4 regions of the Klebsiella variicola genome follow, and region 1 is predicted to be linked to each of the others. Evidence: predicted binding sites of a transcription regulator. Region 1 holds the regulator's gene; each other region holds the start of a gene.
What was found. Region 1 encodes Fur, which represses iron uptake genes when iron is present. Its sites were predicted from a motif close to ATAATAATGAGAACNACTATCAA; they were not measured.
Positions count from the first base shown of each region.

Region 2: a site for Fur is predicted at 2,554-2,576, ahead of exbB (tol-pal system-associated acyl-CoA thioesterase). Genes of this name have one in related genera too.
Region 3: a site for Fur is predicted at 3,972-3,994, ahead of fepB (Fe2+-enterobactin ABC transporter substrate-binding protein). Genes of this name have one in related genera too.
Region 4: a site for Fur is predicted at 1,802-1,824, ahead of sodA (superoxide dismutase [Mn]). Genes of this name have one in related genera too.

Region 1 covers NZ_CP010523.2:3,902,512-3,910,006, reverse strand. Annotated here, with positions in the region: gene tcuC (MFS transporter) at 1-1,046, opposite strand, end outside; gene tcuB (tricarballylate utilization 4Fe-4S protein TcuB) at 1,102-2,241, opposite strand; gene tcuA (FAD-dependent tricarballylate dehydrogenase TcuA) at 2,228-3,631, opposite strand; gene tcuR (tricarballylate utilization LysR family transcriptional regulator TcuR) at 3,729-4,655, opposite strand; gene fur (ferric iron uptake transcriptional regulator) at 4,783-5,235, opposite strand; gene fldA (flavodoxin FldA) at 5,527-6,057, opposite strand; gene ybfE (LexA regulated protein) at 6,209-6,502, opposite strand; gene ybfF (esterase) at 6,636-7,409, opposite strand.
Region 2 covers NZ_CP010523.2:733,265-740,759, reverse strand. Annotated here, with positions in the region: gene yghX (YghX family hydrolase) at 1-571, opposite strand, end outside; gene SP68_RS03525 (TIGR00645 family protein) at 694-1,188, opposite strand; gene exbD (TonB system transport protein ExbD) at 1,329-1,754, opposite strand; gene exbB (tol-pal system-associated acyl-CoA thioesterase) at 1,761-2,492, opposite strand; gene metC (cystathionine beta-lyase) at 2,743-3,930, shown strand; gene yghB (DedA family general envelope maintenance protein YghB) at 4,062-4,721, shown strand; gene SP68_RS03500 (AraC family transcriptional regulator) at 4,771-5,670, opposite strand; gene yqhD (alcohol dehydrogenase) at 5,867-7,030, shown strand; gene dkgA (2,5-didehydrogluconate reductase DkgA) at 7,177-7,495, shown strand, end outside.
Region 3 covers NZ_CP010523.2:4,006,179-4,013,673, reverse strand. Annotated here, with positions in the region: gene fepG (iron-enterobactin ABC transporter permease) at 1-160, opposite strand, end outside; gene fepD (Fe(3+)-siderophore ABC transporter permease) at 157-1,164, opposite strand; gene entS (enterobactin transporter EntS) at 1,277-2,518, shown strand; gene fepB (Fe2+-enterobactin ABC transporter substrate-binding protein) at 2,874-3,833, opposite strand; gene entC (isochorismate synthase EntC) at 4,021-5,196, shown strand; gene entE ((2,3-dihydroxybenzoyl)adenylate synthase EntE) at 5,206-6,813, shown strand; gene entB (enterobactin biosynthesis bifunctional isochorismatase/aryl carrier protein EntB) at 6,827-7,495, shown strand, end outside.
Region 4 covers NZ_CP010523.2:5,401,475-5,408,969, reverse strand. Annotated here, with positions in the region: gene rhaR (HTH-type transcriptional activator RhaR) at 1-541, shown strand, start outside; gene rhaT (L-rhamnose/proton symporter RhaT) at 574-1,608, opposite strand; gene sodA (superoxide dismutase [Mn]) at 1,898-2,518, shown strand; gene yiiM (6-hydroxyaminopurine reductase) at 2,591-3,265, shown strand; gene cpxA (envelope stress sensor histidine kinase CpxA) at 3,329-4,702, opposite strand; gene cpxR (envelope stress response regulator transcription factor CpxR) at 4,699-5,397, opposite strand; gene cpxP (cell-envelope stress modulator CpxP) at 5,547-6,050, shown strand; gene fieF (CDF family cation-efflux transporter FieF) at 6,209-7,111, shown strand; gene pfkA (6-phosphofructokinase) at 7,308-7,495, shown strand, end outside.

The DNA.
Region 1 (7,495 bases):
ATCGCGCCGTTATACATGCCAAAGAAGAACGAGAACCACAGCAGGACCAGTGTCATACGGGTGAAATCGGGCGCGGCGGTGAGCCAGTGCATCACCGGCCAGGTGGTGAGCAGCGCCAGCAGGGTAATGCCCATCAGCACCGGACGACGACCGATCCGATCAGAGATCGCCCCGCCAATCGGTAACCAGATAAAGTTGGAGATGCCCACCAGCATGGTCACCAGCAGGCTGTCGCGAGCGCTGAGGTGCAGCACCGCTCTGCCGTAGGTCGGCGTATAGACGGTGATAAAATAAAAGGTGGTGGTGGTCATCGCCACCAGCAACGTCCCGGCGGTAATAATGCGCCAGTTCCTGGCGATAGTGGTCAGGATCTCTTTAGTATCCGGGCGATGTTTACGCTGCAGGAACTCCTCAGTCTCCTGCAGCGAGCGGCGCAGCACGAAAATCAGCGGAATAATCAGGCAGCCAATGAAGAAAGGGATGCGCCAGCCCCAGTCGGCGATCTCCTCATGCTCAAGCGTGGCGTTCAGCGCATAGCCAATCAACGCCGCCATGACGATAGCCACCTGCTGGCTGGCGGACTGCCAGCTGGTATAGAAGCCTTTATTGCCCGGCGTGGCGATTTCCGACAGATAGACCGACACCCCGCCAAGCTCGACGCCCGCGGAAAACCCCTGCAGCAAGCGGCCCACTAACACGAGGATCGGCGCCAGCACGCCGATGGTCTGATAGCCAGGTACCAGGGCGATGAGTAGCGTCCCGCAGCCCATGATCGCCAGGGTGACCATCAGCCCTTTGCGGCGCCCGATTCTGTCGATATAGGCGCCGAGGACCACCGCGCCGATGGGGCGCATCAGGAAGCCCGAACCAAACACCGCAAAGGTCAGCATCAGCGCTGCGAACTCGCTCTCCGCCGGAAAGAAGGTGCGGGCGATATAGGTCGCATAAAAGCCAAACAGGAAAAAGTCGAACTGTTCGAGAAAATTACCGCTGGTCACGCGGAGGATAGCGCCGACGGTGCCGGCGCGCGTGGATTGTTGCGTCATAGGGTGTGCTCTCCATTGTCTTTATCTTGTTTTTATAGAGGTAAGAGGGAGCGGGTTAGTCGCCTGCGACTGCCGCCTGTTTTCCGCGCCGCTTCTCAATTGCCCACTTGAGTAGCGCCGCACAGCGATAAAATCCGTGGGCAAATTTTCCGTAGGGAAGGGTTAAGAACAGGGCCATTACCACCCCGAGGTGAACAGCGAGCAAAATACCCATCCATGAGGTATCCCGTCCCGCCAGCAGCGCCAGGCCGGTGAAGCTGGTCAGCAGCAGTAGCAGGATAAAGCCGCGGTCCATCGGTTTTTGTCGTGCATCGCCGTGCAACGGCGACCGGCGCAGGTTTAGCCACAGCAGGCCAGCTGGCCCCACCAGCAGGCCGATGCCGCCAAGGGTCCCCAGCAGCACCGGGACGCTGAAGAACGGGTAGGGAGCTTCCCGGTCGGCGAAATAGTGATAGCCCGTGGCCACCACGGTGGCGGCGAAGCAGAGCATAAAGCCGTAGAAGGTGAAGTGGTGGAAACGGCGGCGCAGCAGGGTGAAGGCGTCATCGGCTTCGTTGCAGCCTTTGCCATGCCCGCCATCGAGATATTTCAGCGTCAACGCATCCTGTGAGGCCTTGGCGATATCAACCGCGTGCGGCTGGCCCGGGGAGATCTCGCGCCAGAAGCGGATCACCCCGGTCATCAGCAAGCCAAAGGCCAGCACGAAGACCGAGCCAAACATCCACGCCAGCAGGTTATGCGGGAATATCTGATAGAAATCGCCCGCCAGCGGCGGATGAAGCAGCGAGCCTTTGAGCCCCATCGCCAGCAGCAGAAAGAAAATCAGTCCGCCGACCAGCGCCAGTACGGTGGTCACACCAGCCCGGCGGTACAGGCTGCCAAAGGCGGCGGGCTGGGCGTAATGCTGATAAGTTTCCAGCCGAACTTCGGCCATCGCCTTCGGCACGTTAATCGCGAATTCGTGCGGCGGCGCGTACTGACAGGCGTGCAGGCAGGCGCCGCAGTTATGACACAGGTTAGCCAGATAGTTAATATCTGCTTTGCCAAAGGCCAGGCGCTGGGTCATCGCCGGGAATACGGCGCAAAACCCTTCGCAGTAGCGGCAGGCGTTACATACCTGCATCACCCTTTCCACTTCCGCCTCCGGCTCGGTGATGATCTGCGCCTCAATGATCAGCTTCTCAAGCGACTTCATGGTGTTTCTCCTGCTGTGCCGCCCGGGCGGCTTGCTGGCCGGCAATGCGGCCGAAGGTGGTGCCGATCGACATCCCGACGCCGGCGGTATAGCCTTTGCCCAGCACGTTGCCGGCCATCATTTCCCCGGCGACAAACAGATTACGGCTGGGTTTGCCGGCGAAGTGGACGGCGGCGGTGTCGTCGACGTAGAGCCCGAGGTAGGTGAAGGTGATCCCCGGACGTAAGGCATAGCCGTAGTAAGGCGGCGTATCGATAGGCCGCGCCCAGTGGGTCTTTGGCGGCGTCAGGCCGGCGGTGGCGCAGTTATCCAGGCGGGTATGATCGAACTGGCCTGGCGCGCAGGCGGCATTATAGTCGGCGATGGTTTGCGTAAAGCGTTCGCTGTCCAGGCCGAGCTGGCGGGCCAGCTCGGGAAGGGTGTTGGCCTGAGCGCCGGGAAAGACGGGCGGCATAAAGTGGCCGATGGCTTTGCTGTCGATGATCGAGTAGCCGATTTGCCCGGGCTGGTGGGCGACCAGCCGGCCCCAGATGGCATAGCGTTTGGGCCAGAAATCTTCTCCTTCATCGTAAAAACGGTCGGCATCGCGGTTGACCACTACCCCCAGCGACACGCAGTCGACGCGGGTACAGATCCCGCCATCGTAGAGCGGCGCCCGGGCGTCAATGGCGACGCAGTGGGACTGCGAGGGATCGCCGATAATATCGGCCCCGGCGTCGATCATAAACTTGAGCAGCACTCCCTGGTTGAAGCGGGTGCCGCGGATGAGAAAGTTATCGGCGGGCCATTCACCGCTGTCATTTTGCCCCCAGGCCTCGCGCAGCCATTCGCGGTTGGATTCAAATCCGCCGGCGGCGAGGACGCAGCTTTTTGCAACAATCCGTTCCTCGCCCGCCAGCGCGGCGACAAATTCGCCGTTGCGCAGCTCGAGAGCCTGCACCGGTGTGTTGTAGCGGATCTGCACCCCCATTTGCTCCGCGCTGCGGTAATAGGCATTGACCAGCGCTTTGCCGCCGCCCATAAAAAAGGCGTTGGTGCGGGCCACGTGCAGGGCGCCGGAGAGCGGTGGCTGAAAGTTCACGCCGTGCTGGCGCATCCAGTCCCGGCATTGTGACGAGGTGCGGATCACCATTCGGGCCAGCGCTTCGTTGGTATTCCCCTCGGTGACGCGCAGCAGATCCTGCCAGTACTCTTCTTCCGGGTAGCTGTCGACCAGCACGTCCTGCGGCGCATCGTGCATACAGCGCAGGTTACGCGTGTGCTGCGAGTTGCCGCCGCGCCACTCCCGCGGCGCCGCCTCCAGCAGCAGCACCGAGGCGCCAGCTTCCCGGGCGGTTAAGGCGGCGCATAGCGCGGCATTGCCGCCGCCAATCACCAGTACATCCACCATTATCGGCTCCCTTACAATTTAATTAATTGTTAAATTTGTAATGGGAATGTAGGTGGTAACAGCGGTGAGGCGCTATGGTGTAATGCTAAAGAGGGGTTTAGTGAGCGTAAAGGGTAGCACCCGGCCAGCGGTCAGACTCCACCAGCTGGCGCATGACTTTGCTGAGTATCACTCGAGCCGCAAGGCCTGCCGGAGTGAGTTCATCATCAGACAGACTGACCAGAAAGTTGGGGCGACTGAGTATCGGGTTGACGACGTCGATCACCCTCAGCGCCTGATGGTCGAGGTGGGAGATGGCGGCCCCGGGCTGCAGGGTGGCCCCCAGTCCGCTGCGCACGGCCTGCATCAGCAGGGCCAGACCGTCAATGTCCGCCACCACCTCAACGCTGAGATGATGCTGCTGGCAAACTGCCTCCAGCCTGCCGCGCAGGCCATGGCCCTGGCTTGGCATAATCAACGGCAGGGAGGTGAGCTGGTCAGGGGAGATGTGGTCCTCCTGCAGGGGGGCCAACAGCGCATGGGTGCCAATCAGGAACAGGCGTTCTTCCAGCACCGGTCTGGCGCTCCAGCGCAGGATCTTTTCCTGCTGGAAAACGATAGCTAAATCGAGCTGGCGGGTGTTGATCATCCGCTCCAGATTACCGGAGAGGCTTTCCACCAAATGCAGGCGCACGTCGGGATAGCTTTCGCGCATCGCATTGATGAACGGGACGCCGAGAACGGAGGCGGTGCTGGGGGCCATGCCGACGCTAACGTGGCCTGACAGGCGCGCCTCGCGGGCGGCGAGGATGGCATCATCGGCATGGCGCAGCGCCAGCTGTGCCTGCGAGTAGAAAGCGAGACCCGCGCTGGTGGGCGTGACCCCGCGGGAGGTCCGCTGCAGCAGGCGAATGGCCAGTTCGTTTTCCAGGCGTGCGATCTGCTGGCTGAGCGCCGAGACGCCGATATTAAGATCAAGCGCGGCGCGCCCCATGCTGCCGGTTTCAACAATGCGCACAAAATAGCGTAGCTGGCGAAGTTCCATATCAACTCTCCGGACAAAACGAGGACGCGGGAAGGTCACCTGTGGGACGAGAGCGGTAAGGGCAGCAGAGGCGCCCATAAAAAAGCCAACCGGCAGGTTGGCTTTTCAGTCTCAGCGAAGCGGGGAATTATTTTTCCACCGCGTCGTGGGCGTGTTCGTCCTCGCGGCAATCACCTTCCGCACAATGACCGTACAGATACAGACTGTGGTTGGTCAGGCGGATGCCGTGGCGGGAGGCAATTTCACGCTGGCGTAATTCGATCGAGTCATCGCTGAATTCGATCACTTTGCCGCAGTCGAGGCAAATCAGGTGATCGTGGTGATGCTGCTGGGTCAGTTCGAAAACGGATTTACCGCCTTCAAAATTATGACGAGTCACGATACCGGCATCATCAAACTGGTTGAGTACGCGGTAAACGGTCGCCAGACCGATCTCTTCGCCCATGTCGATCAGGCGTTTATATAAGTCTTCCGCACTGACATGATGGTTATCCGGTTCCTGCAGCACTTCAAGGATTTTCAGTCGAGGAAGTGTGACTTTCAGGCCAGCCTTCTTTAATGCGGTATTGTTGTCAGTCATGCGGAATCTGTCCTGTTGCTAAACGATCTACTTCCTTCAACGGAAGTCATACAGAAATTAACCCGACGTAATGCGTCTCATTATAGAACTGCCACTGGTAAATGAAAACTGCAAGCATCAGGCCTGGTTTGCTGTCAAAAACGAGGCACCAGCTACAAACTGCGTCACGTGCCTCGTAGAATCAGTGGACATTGTACAGATATGTGATTAAAAGTTAAAAACTTGTAGCTATTAGTTTGATTGCTTTTGTCTATTAATGCGACGCAACTCAATGATTGCGCCGCTTAATCATCAGGCGTTTTTGATTTCTTCGAGGTGCAGCTCTTCGGCAACCTGCTTCACCCATTTCTCAACGCGCTCGTTGGTCAGCTCCGGCTGGCGGTCTTCATCAATGGCGAGGCCGACGAAGTGGTCGTCATCCGCCAGGCCTTTGGAGGCCTCAAAATGATACCCGGCTGTCGGCCAGTGACCGACGATGGTCGCGCCGCGCGGCTCAATGATGTCGCGGATGGTGCCCAGCGCGTCACAGAAGTATTCTGCGTAGTCTTCCTGGTCGCCACAGCCGAACAGCGCCACCAGTTTACCATTGAAGTCGATCTCTTCCAGCGTCGGGAAGAAGTCGTCCCAGTCACACTGCGCTTCGCCGTAGTACCAGGTCGGGATACCGAGCAGCAGAATGTCGTGGGCTTCCAGGTCTTCTTTGCTGCTTTTGGCAATGTCGTGAACATCAGCAACATCTTTACCAAGCTGCTTTTGAATCATTTTTGCAATATTTTCGGTGTTGCCGGTGTCGCTGCCAAAAAAGATGCCGATGATTGCCATGAGTAAAATAACCTCTTGAAACTTAAATGATGTGGTAGGGACGCGATGCCCATAGATAACGGCAATCATAGCAGAACAGGCAAGGGCGCGGAAACAGCAATCACGCCCGACTGCACACTCTGCTACACGAATGCGGATTTTTCGCGGAAAGTTAGACTTTTCCCTGGCTGTGCAGGGCGCGCAATTGGGTCATCAGCATCTCTTCAATGAGATCGCTACGGCTCATATTACGCGCTTCCGCCAGTTCATTGAGCGCATCGACCGCGTCGGCGTTGAGTTTTAACTCGACGCGCTTCAGCCCGCGAACCTTATCGCGTTTCAGCTGGTTACGTTTGTTGATGCGCAGTTGTTCATCGCGCGACAGCGGATTGGTTTTCGGTCTTCCCGGGCGACGCTCGTTTGCGAACAAATCTAATGTCGTACGGTCCGTTTGTTCTTTTGCCATGATTCTGAGTGACTTCGGGGAAACAAGCTGCCGGGCTCTAGCCGGCGCAGATAGCGCGCCATCATACATCAGGCGAACGGCTGCGCCAACGACCGCGGGCATTCTGCGGCGCGGTCGGGCATATTTTAGCCAATCAGGCGGCGATGCTCGTCAGATAGCGGCGGATGGCGCGTAACACCGCCTCGGGTTTCTCGGCATGCACCCAGTGTCCGGCGCCAGCGATGACGTGCGCCCGGGCCTGCGGGAACTGCGCCAGCAGCGCGTCGCGGTAGGCGTCGGTCACATAGGGCGAGTTGCCGCCGGGAATAAACTGCGTCGGGTGCGGCCAGGCCGGAATGGTTTCCCAGCCGACGATATGCGGGTACTGGTCCCACAGCACCGGCACGTTAAAGCGCCATTCGCCGTCGACAAAAGATTTCAGCAGGAACTGAATCACGCCCTCTTCCCGCAGATGCTCACGCATCACCTGCGCCGCCTGCTGGCGGCTGCTGGCGGAGGATTCGCTGACGGCGCGGATAGCGGCGAAGATCTCATCATGGCGGCGCACATGATAATCCACCGGCGCGATATCGATCGCCACCAGTCCGCTGATGCGTTCCGGCGCCAGGGCGGTCAACGCCATCACCGCTTTCCCGCCCATCGAATGGCCGATAAAGGTGGCGCGCTCGATCTGGTGCGCGTCGAGCGTATCAAGCAGATCCTGCGCCATGGCGGGGTAGGTCATCTCTGGCGATCGCGGCGACAAACCGTGGTTGCGCATATCGACCTGCACAATATCGTGGTCGGCGATCAGGTCGCGGGCGAGGATGCCCAGGTTGTCCAGGCTGCCAAACAGACCGTGGACCAGCACGATCGGGGAGTGGTTGTGCGGATTCTGTGCAGATTGCGCTCGGCTATTTAATTTCATGGCAAAGTTCTTTTTTTCGCTCCGTCGGGTTAGGGTATTATGTTGGACATTCTGCCATCCGGCTGCAAGACCCAGAAGTTTTCTGA
Region 2 (7,495 bases), 2.4 Mb from region 1:
CGCCGCCGCCGTAACAAAACCCGGTGATACCGACCTTCCCCGTCGCCTGTGGATGCTTCGCCATAAACGCGACCGCCGCAAAAAAATCATTCATCAGCTTCACGGGATCGACTTTCTGCTGGAGCGCGCGGCCTTCATCATCATTCCCCGGATAGCCGCCGACGGCGCTCAGGCCATCAGGCGCCAGCGCGATATATCCCGCTTTCGCGACCCGCCGGGCTACGTCTTCAATGTAGGGATTGAGGCCTCGGTTCTCATGTACCACCACAACGGCGGGCGCTTTGTCGGCTATTTTCGTCGGCGTCACCAGGTAAGCCCGCACTTTGCCGTGGCCGTCAGGAGAGGGATAATGAATATACTCCGGACGGATATCCGGGTCGGTGAACGGTACCTGCTCTGCCAGGGCATAGTCGGGCTTCAGCAGATTAAACAGCGCCAGCGCGGTCATCCCGCCGACAGTATATTTCCCCGCCAGCTGGAGAAACTCGCGTTTGCTGATTTTGCCGTGGGCATAGTAGTCATAATACTCGAGCAGCTGCTGCGGGAAATCTTTGGCCGTTAATCGCGTCATCACCTTGCCTCCGTTGTTAAGCGCCCTTTAAGCAAAGCAGAAGCCCGGACATACGCCAGCGCAGAGAAGCAGAAACGGGGGAGAAAAAAGCCCAGCGGCTAACACCGCCGGGAGAGAAGAGATCAGTGTTTCACTTTGTTCAGACGATCGAGATAGCCCATCACAAAGGCCGAAAGGACGAAGGTCAGGTGGATAATCACGTACCACATCAGCTTGTTGTCCGGCACGTTTTTCGCATCCATAAACACCCGCAGCAGGTGGATAGAGGAGATCGCCACAATTGACGCCGCGACTTTATTCTTCAGAGAGGTGGCGTCCATTTTACCGAGCCAGCTCAGCTTCTCTTTCCCTTCATTGATATCCAGCTGCGACACGAAATTCTCATAGCCCGAGAACATCACCATCACCAGCAGGCCACCCACCAGGGTCATGTCCACCAGCGACAGCAGCGTCAGGATCAATTCCGACTCGCTGACGCTGAAGATATGCGGCAGAACGTGGACGATCTCCTGAAAAAATTTGATGGTCAGCGCGACCAGTCCCAGCGAAAGGCCAAAATAAACCGGTGCCAGCAGCCAGCGCGAAGTGTACATAGCGTTTTCCAGAAAGCGTTCCATATAATCCTGTTAGTTAACAAAAAGAAGCGACATTATATCTCAGACAGATAACGTGATGGCAACGCCAGGCCAACACATCGCCGGCAGACGGCCATAAAAAAGGCCGGCGCGCGGCCAGCCTTTTCAGGAACAGAATCGGATTATTTGGCTTTGACGGTCTCTTCGCCCACCAGCCCGATCTTGAGATAGCCCGCCTGATGCAGGGTATCCATCACTTTCATCATCGTCTCGTAATCGACGGTTTTATCCGCGCGGAAGAAGACAGTGGTATCTTTTTTGCCGGCGGTCAGGCTATCCAGGGCGTTAATCATATTCGCTTCGGTAATCGGGTCGTTGCCGAGGAACATGCTCTTATCCGCCTTCACCGACAGATAAATGGGTTTTTCCGGTCGCGGTTGCGGCTGGCTGGAGGAGGCCGGCAGATTCACCTTCACGTCAACCGTCGCCAGCGGCGCAGCCACCATAAAGATAATCAGCAGAACCAGCATGACGTCGATAAACGGCGTCACGTTGATCTCATGCATTTCGCCGTTATCGTCCAGATTTTCATTAAGACGCATCGCCATAGCCGATCAACCTACCCGTAATTTCTGCGCGCTACGCACCGGCTTCACACCGCTGGCGCTGAGGTCCAGGTCGCGACTTTGCAGCAGCAGCACCTGAGCGGCGACGTCGCCGAGCGAGGCCTTGTAGCTGCCAATCATGCGGGCAAAGATGTTATAGATGACCACCGCCGGGATGGCGGCGAACAGGCCGATGGCCGTCGCCAGCAGCGCTTCCGCGATGCCCGGCGCTACCACCGCAAGGTTGGTAGTCTGCGTCTGGGCGATACCGATAAAGCTGTTCATGATGCCCCAGACGGTCCCGAACAGACCCACGAACGGCGAAATGGCGCCGATGGTGGCCAGATAACCATTGCCGCGCCCCATATGGCGACCGACCGCCGCGACGCGGCGCTCAAGGCGGAAACCGGTGCGTTCCTTGATGCCTTCATTGTCTTCCGCACCGGCAGAGAGTTCGAGTTCGTTCTGCGCTTCATTGATAAGCTGGGTGGTCAGGCTCTTCGCCTCAAAGGCGCTGGCGATATCGCTGGCCTGATCGAGAGAGCGGGCTTCCGCCAGCTGCTGCTGTTCACGTTTGAGGCGACGCTTGCTGGCGAGGATTTCCGCCCCTTTGCCGAAAAAGATGGCCCAGGTGACGACCGACGCCAGAATCAGGCCAATCATCACCACCTTAACGACAATATCGGCATGATGATACATACCCCAAACGGAGAGATCCGCCTGCATCAAATTATTACCCACGCTCTATCTCCACGACGATAATCACAAAATCTGCCCACAATAATATCAAAACGACATCGAATTGATAGTGGTTCTCATTAGTATTTACACTGTGCAGCAAATCACGTTTATTTTCCTTGCGCTCACGCAGTAAAAAAGCGGCTTAGCGGGGGCCTGGTAAAATTTTCGCCTGTATCGGCGCCGCGCTGGTACAGAAAAGAAGATTCATGCTAGTTTAGACGTCCAGACGTATAAAAACAGGTTCATCAACATGGCTGATAAACATCTTGATACCGCGCTGGTCAACGCCGGACGGAGCAAAAAATATACCCAGGGCTCAGTGAACAGCGTGATCCAGCGCGCGTCATCGCTGGTTTTCGACACCGTAGAGGCCAAAAAGCACGCCACCCGCAATCGGGCCAACGGCGAGCTGTTCTACGGGCGTCGCGGCACCCTGACCCACTTCTCGCTGCAGGAAGCGATGTGCGAGCTGGAAGGCGGCGCCGGCTGCGCCCTCTTCCCCTGTGGCGCGGCCGCGGTGGCCAACACCATCCTGGCGTTCGTCGAACAGGGCGACCATGTGCTGATGACCAATACCGCCTATGAGCCAAGCCAGGATTTTTGTACCAAAATTCTCGCTAAACTCGGCGTCGCCACCAGCTGGTTCGATCCCCTCATCGGCGCCGATATTGCCCAACTTATTCGGCCGGAGACCCGCGTGGTGTTCCTTGAATCGCCTGGCTCCATCACCATGGAAGTGCATGATGTGCCAGCGATTGTCGCCGCCGTGCGTCAGGTCGCGCCGGAAGCGATTATCATGATCGATAACACCTGGGCGGCGGGGATCCTGTTCAAAGCGCTGGATTTTGGCATCGATATTTCTATTCAGGCAGGTACCAAATACCTGATCGGCCATTCCGACGCCATGGTCGGCACTGCGGTGGCGAACGCGCGCTGCTGGCCGCAGCTGCGTGAGAATGCCTATCTGATGGGACAAATGCTGGACGCCGATACCGCCTATATGACCAGCCGCGGCCTGCGCACCCTGGGCGTGCGCCTGCGTCAGCATCATGAAAGCAGCCTGCGCATCGCCGAGTGGCTGGCGCAGCATCCGCAGGTGGCGCGGGTCAACCACCCCGCCCTGCCCGGCAGTAAAGGCCATGAGTTCTGGAAGCGCGATTTTACCGGCAGCAGCGGGCTGTTCTCGTTTGTGCTCAACAAGCGTCTCAACGACGCTGAGCTGGCAGCGTATCTCGACAACTTCAGCCTGTTCAGCATGGCCTACTCGTGGGGCGGCTTTGAATCGCTGATTCTGGCCAATCAGCCGGAGCAAATCGCTCACATCCGACCGGATGCGGAAGTCGACTTCAGCGGCACGTTGATCCGTTTGCACATTGGTCTCGAAAATGTTGACGATCTGCAGGCGGATTTAGCAGCGGGCTTCGCGCGTATCGTGTAAAGTGACAGTCAGTGGCAACAATAGCGGACGCTTTTTAGCAAAGCGGCCGCTTTTGTTGCGCCCGGGATCAAGGTGCTCGGGTCTCTTCAGGAGTACACTAGTCAACAATACGGTACCACTTAGGAAAGTCCATGGTTGTCATTCAAGAGATTGTCGCCGCGTTGTGGCAACATGATTTTGCCGCATTGGCGAACCCTCACGTTGTGGGCGTTGTATATCTGGTTATGTTCGCCACCCTGTTTCTGGAAAACGGGCTGCTGCCCGCGTCCTTTTTACCGGGGGACAGCCTGCTGCTGCTCGCCGGCGCGCTGATTGCTAAAGGCGTCATGGACTTTGTGCCCACTATCGCCATTCTGACCGCCGCCGCCAGCCTCGGCTGCTGGTTGAGCTATGTGCAAGGGCGCTGGCTGGGCAATACGCAAACGGTGAAAGGCTGGCTGGCGCATCTGCCGCATAAGTACCATCAGCGCGCCACCTGTATGTTTGATCGCCACGGCCTGCTGGCGCTGCTCGCGGGCCGCTTTCTGGCATTTGTCCGCACCCTGCTGCCAACCATGGCGGGGATTTCCGGCCTGCCGAACCGCCGCTTTCAGTTCTTCAACTGGCTGAGCGCCCTGCTGTGGGTTGGCGTGGTCACGGGTCTCGGCTATGCGCTGAGCATGATCCCGTTTGTGAAGCGCCATGAAGATCAGGTCATGACCTGCCTGATGATCCTGCCGATTGCTCTGCTGCTGGCGGGCCTGCTCGGCACGCTGTTCGTGGTGATCAAAAAGAAATACTGCAGCGCCTGACGGCCACCTGCCGGGGGGCCTGCGCCCGCCCGGCTTGCCCTTCCCGATATTACATGCCCTGCATCGTGCGAATTCGTGCGGCATCTTCCCCGGGCGTCATACCGAAGTAGCGCTTAAACTCGCGGCTGAACTGCGAAGGACTTTCATACCCCACCCGCATCGCCGCCGCGCTGGCCTTCATGCCATCATGGATCATCAGCATGCGCGCCTTGTGCAAACGGTAGGTTTTCAAATACTGCAGCGGTGAAGTACTGGTCACCGATTTAAAATTATGGTGAAACGCCGAGACGCTCATATTCGCCTCTGCCGCCAGCCGATCGACGCTCAGGTTTTCAGTGTACTGGCTCTCGATGTGTTTCAGCACGCGACTTATCAAACTGAAATGGGTCTGTCGGCTGACCAACGCCAGCAGTGCGCCGCCGCAGGGGCCCGTCAGCACATAGTAGAGGATTTCACGGATAATCTGCTTGCCAAGAATGCGCGCGTCCAGCGGACGATCCATGACGTCGAGCAGCCGTTCGGCAGCGCACAAAATATCTTCGGAAAGCACTGCCGAATTTATTCCGCTGGAGGCGACGGCGGGCTGAAACAGCGGATCCTCGCCAATATCCATCAGTAGTTCCTGCAGCTGCAGGATATCGACGTTCAGACGCATCCCGGCGAGGGGCACCTCCGGGGTGGCAAAGGTTTCGCATTCGAAGGGCAGCGGCACGGTCAGCAGCAGATATTCATTTGTGTCGTAGCGAAAAGTCCGCTCATTGATATAACCAATTTTATGGCCGGAAAAGAGAAAAACGATCCCCGGCTGATACATCACCGGCGTCCGGGTACCCGGCTGCGTCCCATACAGCAGGCGGACGTCAGGCAGCAGCGAACTTAACAGTTCGTGCTTATCTTTCAGCTGGTTAATCTTCTCTGTCAAAATCTGGCATATCTGTGCGTGTTGCATTGCCACCGCCTCTCCCGATGTTTCTTCACCCATACATTGTGCGCAGGCTGGCGAGAATTCTCCAGCCACATGGAGAAATAGGCAAGACATCGGCAGAAATGTGCATTGAGGGTCAACGGCGCCAGGACCACAATAACCGTCATCTGGCAGCGGTATCGTCCCTGTCGGCGGTTTTACTCTTTTGAGGACACTAGCAATGAATAATTTTGACCTGCATACCCCAACCCGCATTCTGTTTGGCAAAGGCGCGATTGAAAAGCTGCGTGAACAGATCCCGGCGGAGGCTCGCGTACTGATCACCTACGGCGGCGGCAGCGTGAAAAAAACGGGCGTCCTGGATCAGGTACTCACCGCCCTGAATGGCCTGGATGTCCTTGAATTTGGCGGCATCGAGCCGAACCCGTCTTACGAAACTCTGATGAACGCCGTGAAGCTCGCCCGTGAAGAGAAGGTCACCTTCCTGCTGGCGGTCGGCGGCGGTTCAGTACTGGATGGCACCAAGTTCATCGCCGCGGCGGCCCATTACGACGCCGCTATCGATCCATGGGAAATTCTGGAAACTTACGGCAGTAAGATCGCCAGCGCCATTCCAATGGGTTCGGTTCTGACTCTGCCAGCGACCGGTTCTGAATCAAACAAAGGGGCGGTGATTTCGCGGAAAACCACCGGCGACAAACGCGCGTTTATGTCTTCGCACGTCCAGCCACAGTTCGCGATCCTCGACCCGGTTTACACCTACACTCTGCCACCGCGCCAGGTCGCCAACGGCGTGGTTGACGCCTTCGTCCATACCGTTGAACAGTACGTCACCTACCCGGTTGACGGCAAAATTCAGGACCGTTTCGCCGAAGGCATTCTGCTGACGCTGGTGGAAGATGGCCCGAAAGCGCTGCAGGAGCCAGAGAACTACGACGTGCGCGCTAATATTATGTGGGCGGCGACTCAGGCGCTGAACGGTCTTATCGGCGCTGGCGTACCGCAGGACTGGGCGACCCATATGCTCGGCCACGAACTGACGGCGATGCATGGTCTGGATCACGCCCAGACGCTGGCTATCGTGCTGCCGGCGCTGTGGAATGAGAAACGCGATACCAAGCGCGCGAAGCTGCTGCAGTATGCCGAGCGCGTATGGAATATCACCGAGGGCTCCGAAGAACAGCGTATCGATGCCGCTATTGCCGCAACCCGTAGTTTCTTCGAGCAGATGGGGGTGCCGACCCGCCTCTCCGATTACGGTCTCGACGGTAGCTCCATCCCGGCGCTGCTGGCGAAACTGGAAGAGCACGGCATGACCAAACTGGGCGAACATCAGGATATCACCCTGGACGTCAGCCGCCGTATTTACGAGGCTGCTCGCTAATTTAACCCCCGCCTGATTCACCTCTCCTTACGTTAAACAAACGTCGGGGAGAGGTGTTTTTACTACCGTTTTTAGCTATTTCGTCCAGACTTAATGCTACCCCTCGGCGGATTCTGCCTCGCCGAGTTCATTAACAGGAGGAAGGCATGACACATCCAACCGTTATAAAACTACACGACGGCAACCTGATGCCGCAGCTGGGTCTCGGCGTGTGGAAAGCTGGCAACGAGGAAGTCGTCTCCGCCATTCATAAGGCGCTGGAAGTCGGTTATCGCTCTTTTGACACCGCCGCCGCGTACCAAAATGAGGCCGGCGTCGGCAACGCGCTGCACAGCGCAGGCGTCAATCGCGATGAGCTGTTCATCACCACCAAGCTGTGGAACGACGATCAAAAACGGCCGCACGAGGCGCTGAAAGAGAGCCTCAGCAAGCTGAAGCTCGACTATGTGGATCTCTACTTAATCC
Region 3 (7,495 bases), 100 kb from region 1:
CCATCGCGACGTTGCGCGGCGCATCGCCGAACAGCGCCGAGAACACCTGGTCAATCGTCAGGGGCACCGGGCCTTGCGCCAGCCCGAGCAGGGAAATCAGCAGGCTGGCGGCCATCAGCACCAGGCAACTGGCTATCAGGCGGCGGGACGGGGCAATCACAGGCCACCTCCCCGCGGCTGGCGGCGCACCAGCCAGATCAGCACCGGCGCGCCGAGAAAGGCGCTCACCACCGATACCCGCAGTTCGCCGGGCACCAGCAGGCGGCCAATCACGTCGGCAAACAGCAGCAGGGCCGGGGTGGCGAGCAGGGTGACCGGCAGCGACCAGCGATGATCGGCCCCCACCAGCCAGCGCGCCATATGCGGCATCATCAGGCCGATAAAGGCGATGGGGCCGACGACGGCGGTGGCGCTGCCGCACAGGACGGTGATGACGATCAGGCCGATCAGCTGGGTGCGGGCGACGCGGCTGCCGAGGGCGGTGGCGGTATCGTTGCCGAGGCTCAGGCTGTTAAGCGCCCGGCTCAGCAGCAGGGCGGCGATCCCCGCCATCACCACCGGCAGCAGGACAATTTTCAGCGTCTGCAGGGTGCGGATATCCAGCGAACCGGCCTGCCAGAAGCGCAGCTGATCGTAGACGTCCGGGTTGAGCAGGGCGATGCCGTTGGACAGCCCCTCCAGCACCGCCGCAAGGGCGACCCCGGCGAGGGTGAGGCGCACCGGGCTCAGCTGGCCGCCGCCCTGACTGCCGGTAAAGGCCACCAGCAGCGAGGCGCAGAGCGCGCCGCAAAACGCCAGCAGCAGTTGCTCCTGCGGGGAGGTGATCCCGAACAGCGCCGCGCCGAGGACGATGGCGAAGCTGGCGCCGGAGTTGACCCCCAGCAGGCCGGGGTCGGCCAGCGGGTTGCGGGTGAGCGTTTGCATCAGCGCGCCGGCGAGACCGAGGGCGACGCCGGCCAGCAGACCGGCCAGGGTACGCGGCAGGCGCGCGTCCAGCACGATGGTGCAGTCGGCGCTTTGACAGGTTCCGCTGAAGGCGGTGAATACCGTGCCGATCGGCAACGATTTGGCGCCGATGGTCAGGCTAAGCGCGGCGGCTAAGGCGAGTAACAGCAACAATCCGGGCACGGCGACAGAGCGTACCGCGGTCGTAGAAAACGACATAACTGACATCCCTGATATGATAATGATAGTAATTATCGTTATCGATTTTATTCAGCTATGGTAGCATGACCCACAGTAAAAAGGGTATTAAAAATAACGACAAGGCGCTGTAATGAACCGACAATCCTGGCTGCTCAATCTCAGCCTGCTGAAAACTCACCCGGCGTTTCGCGCCGTTTTTATCGCTCGCTTTATCTCTATTCTGTCGCTTGGCCTGCTGGGCGTGGCCATTCCGGTCCAGATCCAGATGATGACCCATTCGACCTGGCAGGTCGGGCTGTCGGTGACGCTGACCGGCGCGTCGATGTTTGTTGGCTTGATGGTGGGGGGCGTGCTGGCTGACCGCTATGAACGTAAACGCCTGATCCTGCTGGCGCGCGGCACCTGCGGCGTGGGCTTTGTCGGTCTGTGTCTGAACGCCCTGCTGCCGGAGCCGTCGCTGGCGGCGATCTACCTGCTGGGGATCTGGGACGGGTTCTTCGCCTCGTTGGGGGTGACCGCGCTGCTGGCGGCGACCCCGGCGCTGGTGGGGCGGGAAAACCTGATGCAGGCCGGGGCCATCACTATGTTGACGGTGCGCCTTGGCTCGGTGATTTCGCCGATGATCGGTGGCCTGCTGCTGGCCACCGGCGGCGTGGCCTGGAACTTCGGCCTGGCGGCGGCGGGGACCTTTATCACCACCTTAACCCTGCTGCGTCTGCCGCAGCTGCCGCCGCCTCCGCAGCCGCGCGAGCATCCGCTGCGATCTCTGCTGGCGGGGCTGACCTTCCTCTGTCAGAGCCCGCTTATCGGCGGGATTGCGCTGCTTGGCGGTCTGCTGACCATGGCCAGCGCGGTGCGGGTGCTCTATCCGGCGCTGGCCGGGAGCTGGCAGATGTCGGCCGGACAGATTGGCCTGCTGTATGCCGCTATTCCGCTCGGTGCGGCGCTGGGGGCGTTGACCAGCGGCCAACTGGCCCAGACGGTGCGGCCGGGTGCGCTGATGCTGGCGACCACGGTGGGATCGTTTGTCGCCATTGCGCTGTTCAGCCTGATGCCGCACTGGGCGTTGGGCGCGCTGTGCCTGGCGCTGTTTGGCTGGCTGAGCGCTATTAGCTCGCTGCTGCAGTACACCCTGATCCAGACCCAGACGCCGGAAAATATGCTCGGGCGGATTAATGGTCTGTGGACCGCGCAAAACGTCACCGGCGACGCCATCGGCGCGGCGCTGCTCGGCGGATTAGGGGCGGTGATGACCCCGGCGGCATCCGCCAGCGCCAGCGGCTGGGCGCTGGCCCTCGTCGGCGTGCTGTTGGTGGGGCTGCTACGCGAGCTGCGCCGTTTCCAGCGCCCGGAAATCGTCAACGAAAGTTAAGTAGGGTGCGATTGCCCGGTGGCGGCTACGCCTTACCGGGCCTACAGTCTCGGGCATTGTAGGCCGGCGCAAGCGCCGCGTCGCCCGGCAAAGAGTTCAGGTTGCGTACCCGTCCTGATGCCCGGTGGCGGCTGCGCCTTACCGGGCCTACGGTCTGGCCTGGGGGACTCTGGCATTGTAGGCCGGGCAAGCGCAGCGCCGCCCGGCAAAGAGTTCAGGCCGCGTTCCCGTCCTGATGCCCGGTGGCGGCTGCGCCTTACCGGGCCTACGGTCTCGGGTATTGTAGGCCGGGCAAGCGGAGCGCCGCCCGGCAAAGAGTTCAGGTTACGTACCCGTCCTGATGGCACGGCCCGCGTTAGCCGAACAGGCTGGAGAGACGCTGGAGCACCAGCAGGGCGCTGTAGTAGTCAAGACGGAAGGTCTCGGTGCCCAGCGGGTAGACGCGTTTGCCTGCGACCGCCGGGAGATGCGCCAGCAGCGGGTTGGCGTAGATGGCATCCGCATCTTTCTGGTCGCCGGCGAACAGGAACAGGCTCTGGCCGTTCAGACCGGCCGCGAGGTTCTCCCCGCCCAGCTGCACGATATCGTGGCGTTTACCCTGGCTATGGCTGGCGGGCAGGCCGCCCGGCAGCGTCGCCAGGCTAAAGCCCAGCTGTTCGAGCATCTGCCCCTGGGCCGATGCCGGCGTCCAGATATTGGCGCTGTGCGCGGCGGCGGTATAGACCAGGGCGGTCACCGGCTGCGGCGGCAGTTTCATTTTTTCTTTTAACGAAACGAGCTGTTTATTGAAGTCGGCTATGCGCGCGCTGGCCTGCTGCTCATGGCCGGTGATCTGCCCCAGTTGGGTGAGCAAGGTTTGCCAGCTTTTATCGTCATAGTTGATGACCAGCGTCGGAGCGATCGTTTTGAGCTGATCGTACAGCGGCAGGGCAGAGTCGCCGCCGGTGGCGCTCACCAGGATCAGATCCGGCATCTGGGCGGCCACCGCTTCCGCGCTTGGTTCGCCGATGTACAGCCGCGCCAGCTTGCGGGCTTTGGCGACCTCGCTCCACTGGCGCAGAAAGCCCTGACTATCGGCGACGCGGTTGTTCGGCGTGGTGGCGCCGCTGGCGACCACCGGGGCGTCAATCGCCAACAGCGAGCCGGTGAGGGTCACGCTGGTGGAGACAATGCGCAGCGGCTGGCTTGGCAGGGTGTGTGTCCCGTAGTTGTCGGTGACCTGGCGCGGCCAGTCCGCCGCCTGGGCTGAGGTAATTCCTAAAAGCAACAGCATGCCGGTCAGCGCACCGCGGCGGCAGAAAGAAAAGAAGTTCACGTCATCGCATCCTGATTCGAAAGGTAATAAATGCGTCTCATTTTCAACTTTGCGTCAGCAGGATGCAAGCCAAAGTGGCGCGCAATGACGTAACGCGGTTGACATGGCGGGCAATACCTTTTAGGTTAGCCAACCAAAATACAAATGATAATTATTCGTAATATATTTATCGTTTTTGGAGGATGATATGGAAACGTCACTGGCTGAGGATGTACAGAAACACACCCAGACCCTGTCTCCGGACAGCTTCTTCTTTATGTCGCCGTACCGCAGTTTTAGCACCTCCGGCTGCTTCCGCCGCTTCTCACAGCCCGCTGTCGGCGGCGATGCGCTGAACGGCGAGTTCCAGCAGCAGATGGCCGCCGCTTTTGCCGAGGCCCGCGCGGCGGGGATCCGCAAGCCGGTGATGGTGGGGGCTATCCCGTTCGACACCTGTCAGCCTTCCGAGCTCTATATCCCCGAGCGCTGGGAAGCGTTCTCTCGCCCGGAAAAACAGCGTTCCGCCCGCTACGCCGCGCCGCTGGAGGCAATGGAAGTGGTGGAGCGCCGGGAGATCCCGGAGCAGGACGCGTTTTTAGCCATGGTGGAACGCGCTGCCGCGCTGACCGCCACCCCGGAAGTGGACAAGGTGGTGCTCTCAAGGCTTATCGATATTACCACCCGCGACCGCGTCGATAGCGGCGCGCTGATGGAGCGACTGATCGCCCAGAACCCGGCGAGCTTTAACTTCCATGTGCCGCTCTCCGACGGCGGCGTGCTGCTGGGCGCCAGCCCGGAGCTGCTGCTGCGTAAAGACGGGCCGCGCTTCAGCTCATTGCCGCTGGCTGGCTCCGCCCGTCGTCAACCGGACGATGTGCTGGACCGGGAAGCGGGCAACAGGCTGCTGGCATCCGGCAAAGATCGCCACGAGCACGAGCTGGTGACCCAGGCGATGAAGAGCGTGCTGGGCCCGCGCAGCAGCCAGCTGTCGCTGCCGGCATCGCCGCAGTTGATTACCACCCCAACGCTCTGGCACCTGGCAACACCAATCGAAGGCACCGCGCTGGCGCAAGAAAACGCCATGTCGCTGGCCTGTCTGCTGCACCCGACCCCGGCGCTGAGCGGCTTCCCACACCAGGTGGCGAAGCGCCTGATTGCCGAACTGGAACCCTTCGACCGTCAGCTGTTCGGCGGCATCGTCGGCTGGTGTGACGATGAAGGCAACGGCGAATGGGTGGTGACCATCCGCTGCGCGCGTCTGCAGCAGCGTACGCTGCGCCTGTTTGCCGGCGCGGGCATCGTTCCGGCCTCCTCGCCGCTGGGCGAATGGCGCGAAACCGGCGTCAAACTGACCACCATGCTTAACGTATTTGGCTTGAATTAAGAGGCAAGGATGATTGCATTTACCCGTTGGCCGGAAGAGTTTGCGGCCCGCTATCGTCAAAAAGGCTACTGGCAGGATCTGCCGTTAACCAATCTGATCACCCGTCACGCGGAAAACGACGCCGTGGCGATTATCGATGGCGAACGGCAGATTAGCTACCGCCAGTTTAATCAGCTGGTGGACAACCTTGCCTGCTCGCTGCAGCGCCAGGGACTGAAGCGCGGGGAAACCGCGCTGGTGCAGTTGGGCAACGTCGCCGAGTTTTACATCACCTTCTTTGCGCTGCTGCGCATCGGCGTCGCGCCAGTGAACGCGCTGTTCAGCCATCAGCGCAGCGAGCTTAACGCCTACGCCGCGCAGATTAAACCGGCGCTGCTGATTGCCGATCGCGAGCACGCGCTGTTTGCTGACGATAGCTTCCTCCATGCGTTTATCGCTGAGCATCCTTCCCTGCGCGTCGCACTGTTGCGTAACGACGGCGGCGAGCGCGATCTGGCGACGGAGATTAATCGCCCGGCGGATAACTTTGTCGCCAATCCAACCCCTGCCGACGAAGTGGCCTTTTTCCAGCTCTCCGGCGGCAGCACCGGGACGCCGAAGCTGATCCCGCGCACCCATAACGATTACGACTACAGCATCCGCCGCAGCAATGAGATCTGCGGGATCAACGCTGAGACGCGCTACCTCAACGCGCTGCCGGCGGCGCATAACTATGCGATGAGTTCCCCGGGTTCGCTCGGCGTCTTCCTCGCCGGCGGGCGGGTGATCCTCGCCGCCGACCCGAGCGCCACCCTCTGTTTCCCGCTGATTGAACAACATCAGATCAACGTTGCCTCGCTGGTGCCGCCGGCGGTCAGCCTGTGGCTGCAGGCGATCCATGAATGGGGCAGCAATGCGCAACTGCAATCGCTGGAGCTGCTGCAGGTCGGCGGCGCGCGCCTGTCGGCGACCCTCGCCGCGCGCATTCCGGAGGAAATCGGCTGCCAGCTGCAGCAGGTGTTCGGCATGGCGGAGGGGCTGGTGAATTACACCCGCCTTAACGACAGCCCGGAGCGGATCATCCATACCCAGGGCTGCCCGATGTGCCCGGACGATGAAGTGTGGGTAGCGGATGCCGACGGCAACCCGCTGCCGCGCGGCGAAGTGGGTCGCCTGATGACCCGCGGGCCGTACACCTTCCGCGGCTACTACAACAGCCCGCAGCATAACGCGGAAGCCTTTGACGCTGACGGGTTTTACTGCTCCGGCGATCTGATTTCGATCGATGAAGACGGGTATATCACCGTCCAGGGCCGGGAAAAAGATCAGATCAACCGCGGCGGCGAGAAGATCGCCGCTGAAGAGATCGAAAACCTGCTGCTGCGCCATGAGGCGGTGATCCACGCCGCGCTGGTCAGCATCGAAGACAACCTGCTGGGCGAGAAAAGCTGCGCTTATCTGGTGGTGACCTCGCCGCTGCGCGCCGTCGCGGTGCGCCGCTTCCTGCGCGAGCAGGGGGTGGCTGAATTTAAACTGCCGGATCGCGTGGAGTGCGTTGCCGCGCTGCCGCTGACGCCGGTGGGCAAAGTCGATAAAAAACAATTACGTCAGTGGCTGGCCGAAGGCAAGCTGGGCTGAAGGAGAACAGAGAATGGCAATCCCTAAATTACAGGCATATGCGCTGCCGGAAGCCAGCGATATCCCGGCGAACAAAGTCAACTGGGCCTTTGAGCCGTCGCGCGCCGCGCTGCTGATCCACGATATGCAGGAGTATTTCCTCAACTTCTGGGGCGAAAACAGCGCGATGATGGAGAAAGTGGTGGCCAATATCGCCGCCCTGCGCGACTTCTGCAAACAGAACGGCATTCCGGTGTACTACACCGCCCAGCCGAAAGAGCAGAGTGATGAAGATCGCGCGTTGCTGAATGATATGTGGGGGCCGGGCCTGACCCGCTCGCCGGAGCAGCAGCAGGTGATTGCCGCGCTGGCGCCGGATGAGCAGGATACGGTGCTGGTGAAATGGCGCTACAGCGCGTTTCATCGCTCGTCGCTGGAGGAGATGTTGAAAGAGACCGGCCGCGACCAGCTAATCATCACTGGCGTTTATGCTCATATCGGCTGCATGACCACCGCCACCGATGCTTTCATGCGCGATATCAAACCGTTCTTTGTCGCCGACGCGCTGGCGGACTTCAGCCGTGAAGAGCACCTGATGGCGCTGAAATACGTCGCCGGCCGCTCCGGCCGCGTGGTGATGACCGAAGAGCTGCTGCCGCTGCCGGCCTCCAAAGCGGCGCTGCGCGCGCTGATCCTGCCGCTG
Region 4 (7,495 bases), 1.5 Mb from region 1:
GATCCCTGGCCTCTTTGGCACGCCGTGGAAGCCCCACTGGCGCATGGGCAGCACAGGTATGGCGCAGGCGCGCCAGGTGATTAGCCAGCTTGAGCATGAGTGCGCCCGGCGCGACGCGCAGGGAAATGCGATGGCCGAACTGCTTTTTGCCCAGCTGGCGCTGACGTTGCAGCGCCATCGCTACGCGACGGATGATCCCGCGGCGACGCAGCGCGAAGCGCTGCTGGACAAACTGCTGGCCGCGCTGGCGGCCAGCCTCAGCCGCCCCTTTGTTCTGGAGCGTTTCTGCGAGCAGGAGGGCGGCAGCGAGCGGGCGCTTCGCCAGCAGTTTCGCCAGCAAACCGGGATGACCATCAATCACTATTTACGCCAGCTGCGGATCTGCCATGCGCAGTATCTGCTGCAGCATACCGAGCGCTTAATCGGCGATATCGCCATGCAGTGCGGCTTTGAGGACAGTAACTACTTTTCGGTGGTTTTTAGCCGGGAAATCGGCATGTCGCCGGGGCAGTGGCGGCAGCGCAGTCGCGCCGCCGCCTGAAGACCGTCGTTGTCTGGCTGATGACCCGGTGGTTAACTGGCCATTCCCAGGCCGACGATATTGGCGGCGATGATGATCACCACGCAGCCGAGGCTCAGGACGCTCACCGGACGACGACCGGCGTTGTTCCACTCCTTCAGCACCAGACCCACCAGACCGCCGCACAGCACGTAGAAACTCATGTGCAGCATCCAGCTCATATAGTCATACTGCGTCGGAATGCTGGCGTGGCCCCAGGCATAGAAGAAGAACTGGAGATACCACATCAGGCCGCCGAGGGCGGAGAGCAGAAGGTTGCTGATGATGAGCGGTTTGGCCAGCGAGAAATCGGCTTTGACTGACAGGTTCTTCACTTTCGCCAGACGAATAAAGCAGAAGCCGAGGTTGACCAGCGCCCCGCCGCCCATAATGACTACGTAGCTTGGCAGCGCCGCGTACAGCGGGTCGACGCCGAGCGCTGCGGCGGCGTCATGCATCGGTTTGGCGGCGTTCATCGCGAACGACATCCCTGCCGAGAAGATGCCGCACATCACCGCCAGCAGAAGCCCTTTCTTCAGATTGAACTCTTCGGCTTTGATGCCCATTTTGCGCTCTTTCAGCTGGCCCGCGCGGGTGACGATGCCGACGCCAAGTACCGCCACCAGCACGCCGAGCAGCGTCATTTGACCGCCCTGGGTGTGCATCAGCACCGAAAACTGACCGTTAATAATCGGCGTCATCAGCGTGCCGACAATCAGCGTGATGCCAATGGCGATGCCAATCCCCATCGACATGCCAAGATAGCGCATGGTCAGGCCATAGTTGATATTACCAATGCCCCACATAGCGCCGAACAGGAAGACCGGCAGCAGCGTGGAGGCGTTAAAGGAGCGGTAGTAGGCCCAGAAGTCGGGTAACAGCGTGGCGCTGATGGCCCAGGGCAGGATCAGCCAGGAGACGATCCCTCCAACCGACCACATGGTTTCCCACGACCAGTGTTTTACTTTTTTGAACGGGGCATAGAAACAGGCGGCACTGGCGGCCCCTATCAAATGCCAAAAAATACCCATCGTAATCGCGTGGTTCATTGATTTTATCCTCATCTTTTTTTATCGGAGACGGCGGCTTCCGATGTGATGAGTGTAAAAATTAGCCGCTTTGGCCGCCTTCAAGCCGTTGCCACAGGATGGCGAACCCTGGCAACCATGGGCTTAATTAGTTGTTCTACATCACAAAATGACGGGTATTTCTTCTGGTTATATCCATATGAAAAATACGGCATTGATAAGCATTTTCAATACCATTTAATTAACTATAATGGACAAACTGCTTACGCGGCGTTAACACTTGAGCCGCTCGACAATAATGGAGATGATTATGAGCTATACCCTGCCATCCCTGCCGTACGCTTACGATGCTCTGGAACCGCACTTCGACAAGCAGACGATGGAGATCCATCACACTAAACACCATCAGACCTACGTGAACAATGCCAACGCCGCGCTGGAAAGCCTGCCGGAGTTCGCTAACCTGTCCGCTGAAGAGCTGATCACCAAGCTGGATCAGCTGCCGGCTGACAAAAAGACCGTACTGCGTAACAACGCGGGCGGCCACGCTAACCACAGCCTGTTCTGGAAAGGCCTGAAAACCGGCACCACCCTGCAGGGCGACCTGAAAGCGGCTATCGAGCGCGATTTCGGCTCTGTAGACAATTTCAAAGCGGAATTCGAAAAAGCCGCTGCGACCCGTTTCGGCTCTGGCTGGGCGTGGCTGGTCCTGAAAGGTGACAAACTGGCCGTTGTCTCCACCGCCAACCAGGATTCCCCGCTGATGGGCGAAGCCATTTCCGGCGCTTCCGGCTTCCCGATCCTGGGTCTGGACGTGTGGGAACACGCTTATTACCTGAAATTCCAGAACCGTCGTCCGGACTACATCAAAGCCTTCTGGGACGTAGTGAACTGGGACGAAGCTGCAGCGCGTTTTGCCGCTAAAAAATAAGGTTGCATTGCGCTAAGAGAGAAGCGAGTCTGATGACTCGCTTTTTTTATATCTGTAGCAAGGAGAGCAGCCATGCATTATCCGGTGAATGTCTTTGTCGGCAAAATCAGGGACTACGCGGGCAGTCGCCCCAGCGCGATCGGCAAAATCCAGGTCGATGGCGAATTGCAGCTCGGCGATCTCGGCCTCGATGGGGATGAGCAGGCGGAGAAGAAAATACACGGCGGGCCGGACCGCGCGCTGTGCCACTATCCGCGCGAACACTATGCCGACTGGATGCGTGAATTCCCCCAGCAGGCCGAGCGCTTCTGCGCGCCGGCGTTCGGCGAAAACCTCTCCACCACCGGGCTTACCGAGCAAAATGTTTATATCGGCGATATCTTTCGCTGGGGCGAGGCGCTGATCCAGGTCACCCAGCCGCGATCGCCGTGCTTCAAGCTCAACTTTCATTTTGCGATCGGTGATATGGCGCAGCTGGTGCAAAACAGCGGGAAGACCGGCTGGTTGTATCGGGTGATTGCCGGGGGGCAAGTCTCCAGCGATGCGCCCCTCGAACTGGTTTCCCGGCTGAGCGATGTCAGTGTCCATGAGGCCGGGGCGATTGCCTGGCAGATGCCGTTTGATGATGATCAGTATCATCGTTTATTGTCGGCTGCGGGCCTGTCGGTGAGCTGGAGCCGAACGCTGCAGAAGCGGCGTTTAAGCGGTAAGATCGAGGATAGTTCGCGGAGATTGTGGGGGAAATAATTCCCCCATATTGAGTATTTTCGGGGATGTTCCCGGCTTAGCGCAGCGCAAGCCGGGACAGAGTCAGGTGCGCTTATACAGCGGCAGCCAAAGGGTTAAGCGTAAACCACCCAGCGGGCTGTCGTCGGCCTTCACCCAACCGCGGTGTTGCTGAATAGCGGTTTCGACAATCGCCAGCCCCAGACCGGTGCCGCCGGACTCGCGGTCGCGCGCCTCGTCGGTCCGGTAGAATGGCCGGAAAATCTGTTCGCGATCCTCCGGGCTGACGCCCGGGCCGTCGTCGTCGACGTTAACCGTAATCCCGTCTTTATCCACCGAGAAGCTGACGGAAATCTTCGTGTGCGAGTAGCGCAGGGCGTTGCGGACGATATTCTCCAGCGCGCTTTCCAGCGCATTAGGGTTACCGTACAGCGGCCAGGGGCCCGGCGGATATTCAACGGTGAAAGATTTACCCATCTGCTCGGCTTCAAACGCCGCGTTGTCCAGCACTTCGCCCCACAGCTGATTGGCTTTCACCGTCTCGCTGACCAGGGCATTTTTGGCCTGATTGCGCGACATCACCAGCAGGTCGTTGATCATGCTGTCCAGCCGGTGCGCCTCGGTTTCGATGCGCTCCAGCTCCTTGCTCTCACCGCTGCGGCGACGCAGCAGGGCGGTGCCCAACTGCAGGCGCGTAAGTGGTGTGCGCAGCTCATGCGAGATATCCGACAGCAGCCGCTGCTGGCTGGTCATCATCCGCTCCAGCGCGGTCACCATCTGGTTAAAGCTGGCGCCAGCGGCTAAGAACTCCTGCGGCCCGGCTTCCAGCTCCGGATGCTGGCGCAGGTTGCCCTGGGCGACTTCGTCGGCGGCGTTTTTCAGCTTACGCGCCGGTTTCGCCAGGCTCCACGCCAGCCACAGCAGCAGCGGGGCGCTGACCAGCATCGTGACGATAAGCAGCAGCAATGGTCGATCAAACAGCAGGTTGATAAAGTCGGATTGTGAGGTGCTGGCGGGACGAATCAGATAGAGCTGATAGTTATCCTCACCGTCCCTGACGGAAAACGGGCCCACCATTTCCAGGCGGCCATAGCGTTTTTTCTGCGGATGATCGGCATTATCGGCCTGGCCGATAAAGTTACGAATGATCTGCATCTCGTTGCGTTCTGCGCCGATCACGCGGCCTTCGCTGGTCACCAGCAGCAGGCGTTGTCCCGGCGGCGCCCATTTATCGATGGCGCGAAACAGACGGCGCCACCACATCAGGTCGTTTGGCGGATCGTTGGCCAGCTCGGCCTCGACGTGCTGCTCGATCATGATGCCCTGACGCTGCTCGCTTTCCAGCAGCTCGGTCATCTGCCGGGAATCCAGTTTGGGCAACATCAGCACCAGCATCAACACCAGCGCCAGCGTGAGCCAGAAGATGGCGAAGATGCGTGCAGTCAAACTTCCAATCATGAAGCGGAAACCATCAGATACCCGCGGCCACGCAGCGTTTTAAACCACGGATGGCCATCTTTGCGCTCCGGCAGCTTACGCCGCAGGTTGGAAATATGCATATCGATGGCGCGGTCGAACGGCGTCAGGCGCTTGCCTAACACTTCCTGGCTTAAATGTTCACGCGACACCACCTGGCCGAGATGTTGCGCTAACAGATAGAGCAGGGTGAATTCGGTACCGGTGAGCTCCAGCGTCTGGCCATCGAAATTGGCTTCCTGACGGCCCGGATTGAGGCTTAAGGCATCCACTTCCAGCGTTGGCGATCCGGCTTCGGTCGTCTGCTGCTGCTCGCTCCAGTGGGAACGGCGCAGAATCGCGCGTATACGGGCCACCAGTTCACGATCGTTGAACGGCTTAGGCAAATAGTCATCCGCGCCCAGCTCAAGGCCGAGAACGCGATCCAGCTCGCTTCCGCGCGCTGTTAGCATGATAACCGGGGTCTGGTGTGTCTGACGCAGCTCTTTCAGCGTATCAATACCGTTTTTCTTCGGCATCATTACGTCGAGCAGCAATAAATCAACGCTGTCGTCCAGAAGGGCCAGCGCCTGTTCCCCATCATGGGCCACCAGCACGTTAAAACCTTCCATATCGAGCAGCTCTTTTAACAGGGAGGTGAGCTCCCGGTCATCATCAACTAACAGGATTTTATTCATCTTTTAAATACCTCCGAGGCAGAAATTACGTCATCAAGGCCCGCTAATCCATGACTTTACGTTGTTTTACACCCCCTGACGCATGTTTGCAGCCTGAATCGTAGACTGTCTCTCGTTGAATCGCGACACAAACGTTTTGGGAGTATGTGATGCGCAATGTTATCGCTGCCGTCATGGCCTCAACGCTGGCGCTAAGTGCATATAGCCAGGCCGCTGAAGTCGTTACCAGCGTTAACTGGCTCCCCGGAGACGAAGGGGGACAGCGCGGTAGCCAGAGCCATATGTTTGACGGCATAAGTTTAACCGAGCAGCAACGTCAGCAGTTACGGGATCTTATGCAACGGGCACGCCACGACAGGCTCCCCGTTAATGTTAGCGAAATGGAGACAATGCATCGCCTTGTCACCGCAGAAAATTTTGATGAAAACGCTGTGCGCGCTCAGGCAGAAAAGATGGCGCAGGAACAGGTTGCTCGCCAGGTCGAGATGGCTAAGGTCCGCAACCAGATGTATCACCTGCTTACGCCAGAGCAGCAAGCGGTTTTAAATGCTAAGCACCAGCAACGTATGGATCAGTTGCGTGAGGTTGCAAGGATGCAGAAAGGCTCAGCAATGATGCTTTCGAGTAGTAGCAACACCCTGCAACCCCAGTAACAAACCCTGTTTTCCTTGCCATAGACACCATCCCTGTCTTCCCCCACATGATGTGGGGGTTTTTTTTGCCCTTTTTTCGGCAAATCAACTTCTTCGCGTATCCCGTGAGCGTCACAAGTTCAGGTTATACTAAGCGCATTGCAGGAGAAGGAGCCTATATGAATCAATCTTATGGCCGGTTGGTCAGCCGCGCCGCTATCGCCGCGACGGCCATGGCCTCCGCGTTACTTTTGATCAAAATTTTTGCGTGGTGGTATACCGGTTCAGTCAGTATTCTGGCTGCGCTGGTGGATTCGCTGGTGGATATTGCCGCCTCGCTGACCAACCTGCTGGTGGTTCGCTATTCGCTGCAACCTGCTGATGAAGAGCATACCTTTGGCCACGGCAAAGCGGAATCGCTGGCGGCGCTGGCGCAAAGCATGTTTATCTCCGGCTCGGCGTTGTTTCTGTTTCTCACCGGCATCCAGCACCTGGTGCGTCCGGAGCCGCTGCAGGCCGCTGGCGTCGGGGTCGTCGTCACGTTGATCGCCCTGTTCAGCACGCTGGCGCTGGTGACCTTCCAGCGCTGGGTGGTGCGAAAAACCCAGAGCCAGGCGGTGCGGGCGGATATGCTTCATTATCAGTCTGATGTTATGATGAACGGCGCTATTCTGGTGGCGCTGGGCCTTTCCTGGTACGGCTGGCATCGCGCCGATGCGTTGTTTGCCTTAGGAATTGGCATCTATATTTTATATAGCGCGCTGCGGATGGGCTATGAGGCGGTTCAGTCACTACTCGACCGCGCCTTGCCTGACGAGGAGCGTCAGGACATTATCACCATCGTGACCGCATGGCCCGGCATCCGCGGGGCGCACGATCTACGAACGCGGCAGTCAGGGCCGACCCGCTTTATTCAGATTCATTTGGAAATGGAAGATAACCTCCCGCTGGTGCAAGCCCACGTGATTGCAGACCAGGTGGAGCAGGCGATTCTGCGCCGTTTCCCGGGTTCCGATGTCATTATCCATCAGGATCCCAGTTCTGTGGTGCCAGCGGCGCAGCAGGGCTTTTTTGAGCGTTAGGTTATAGTCTGTAAACTCGATGTAAAAATGTGGGGCAGATCGGCATTTTTTGTATAAATTACCGCCGTTTGGTCTGACCTGAATCAATTCAGCTTGAGGCGTTTGATATACTATTGTCATTAGCGTCGTGCACTCCTGGTGAGGGAGCGCTTCAGGCAACAGAATTATTTTTTGCTTCCTAAGTTCAGAGGTAGTCATGATTAAGAAAATCGGTGTGTTGACAAGTGGCGGTGATGCGCCGGGCATGAACGCAGCAATTCGTGGCGTGGTGCGCGCGGCATTAACGGAAGGTCTGGAAGTTTTTGGAATCTATGACGGTTACCTCGGATTGTATGAAGACCGTATGGTTCAGCTCGACCGTTACAGCGTTTCCGACATGATCAA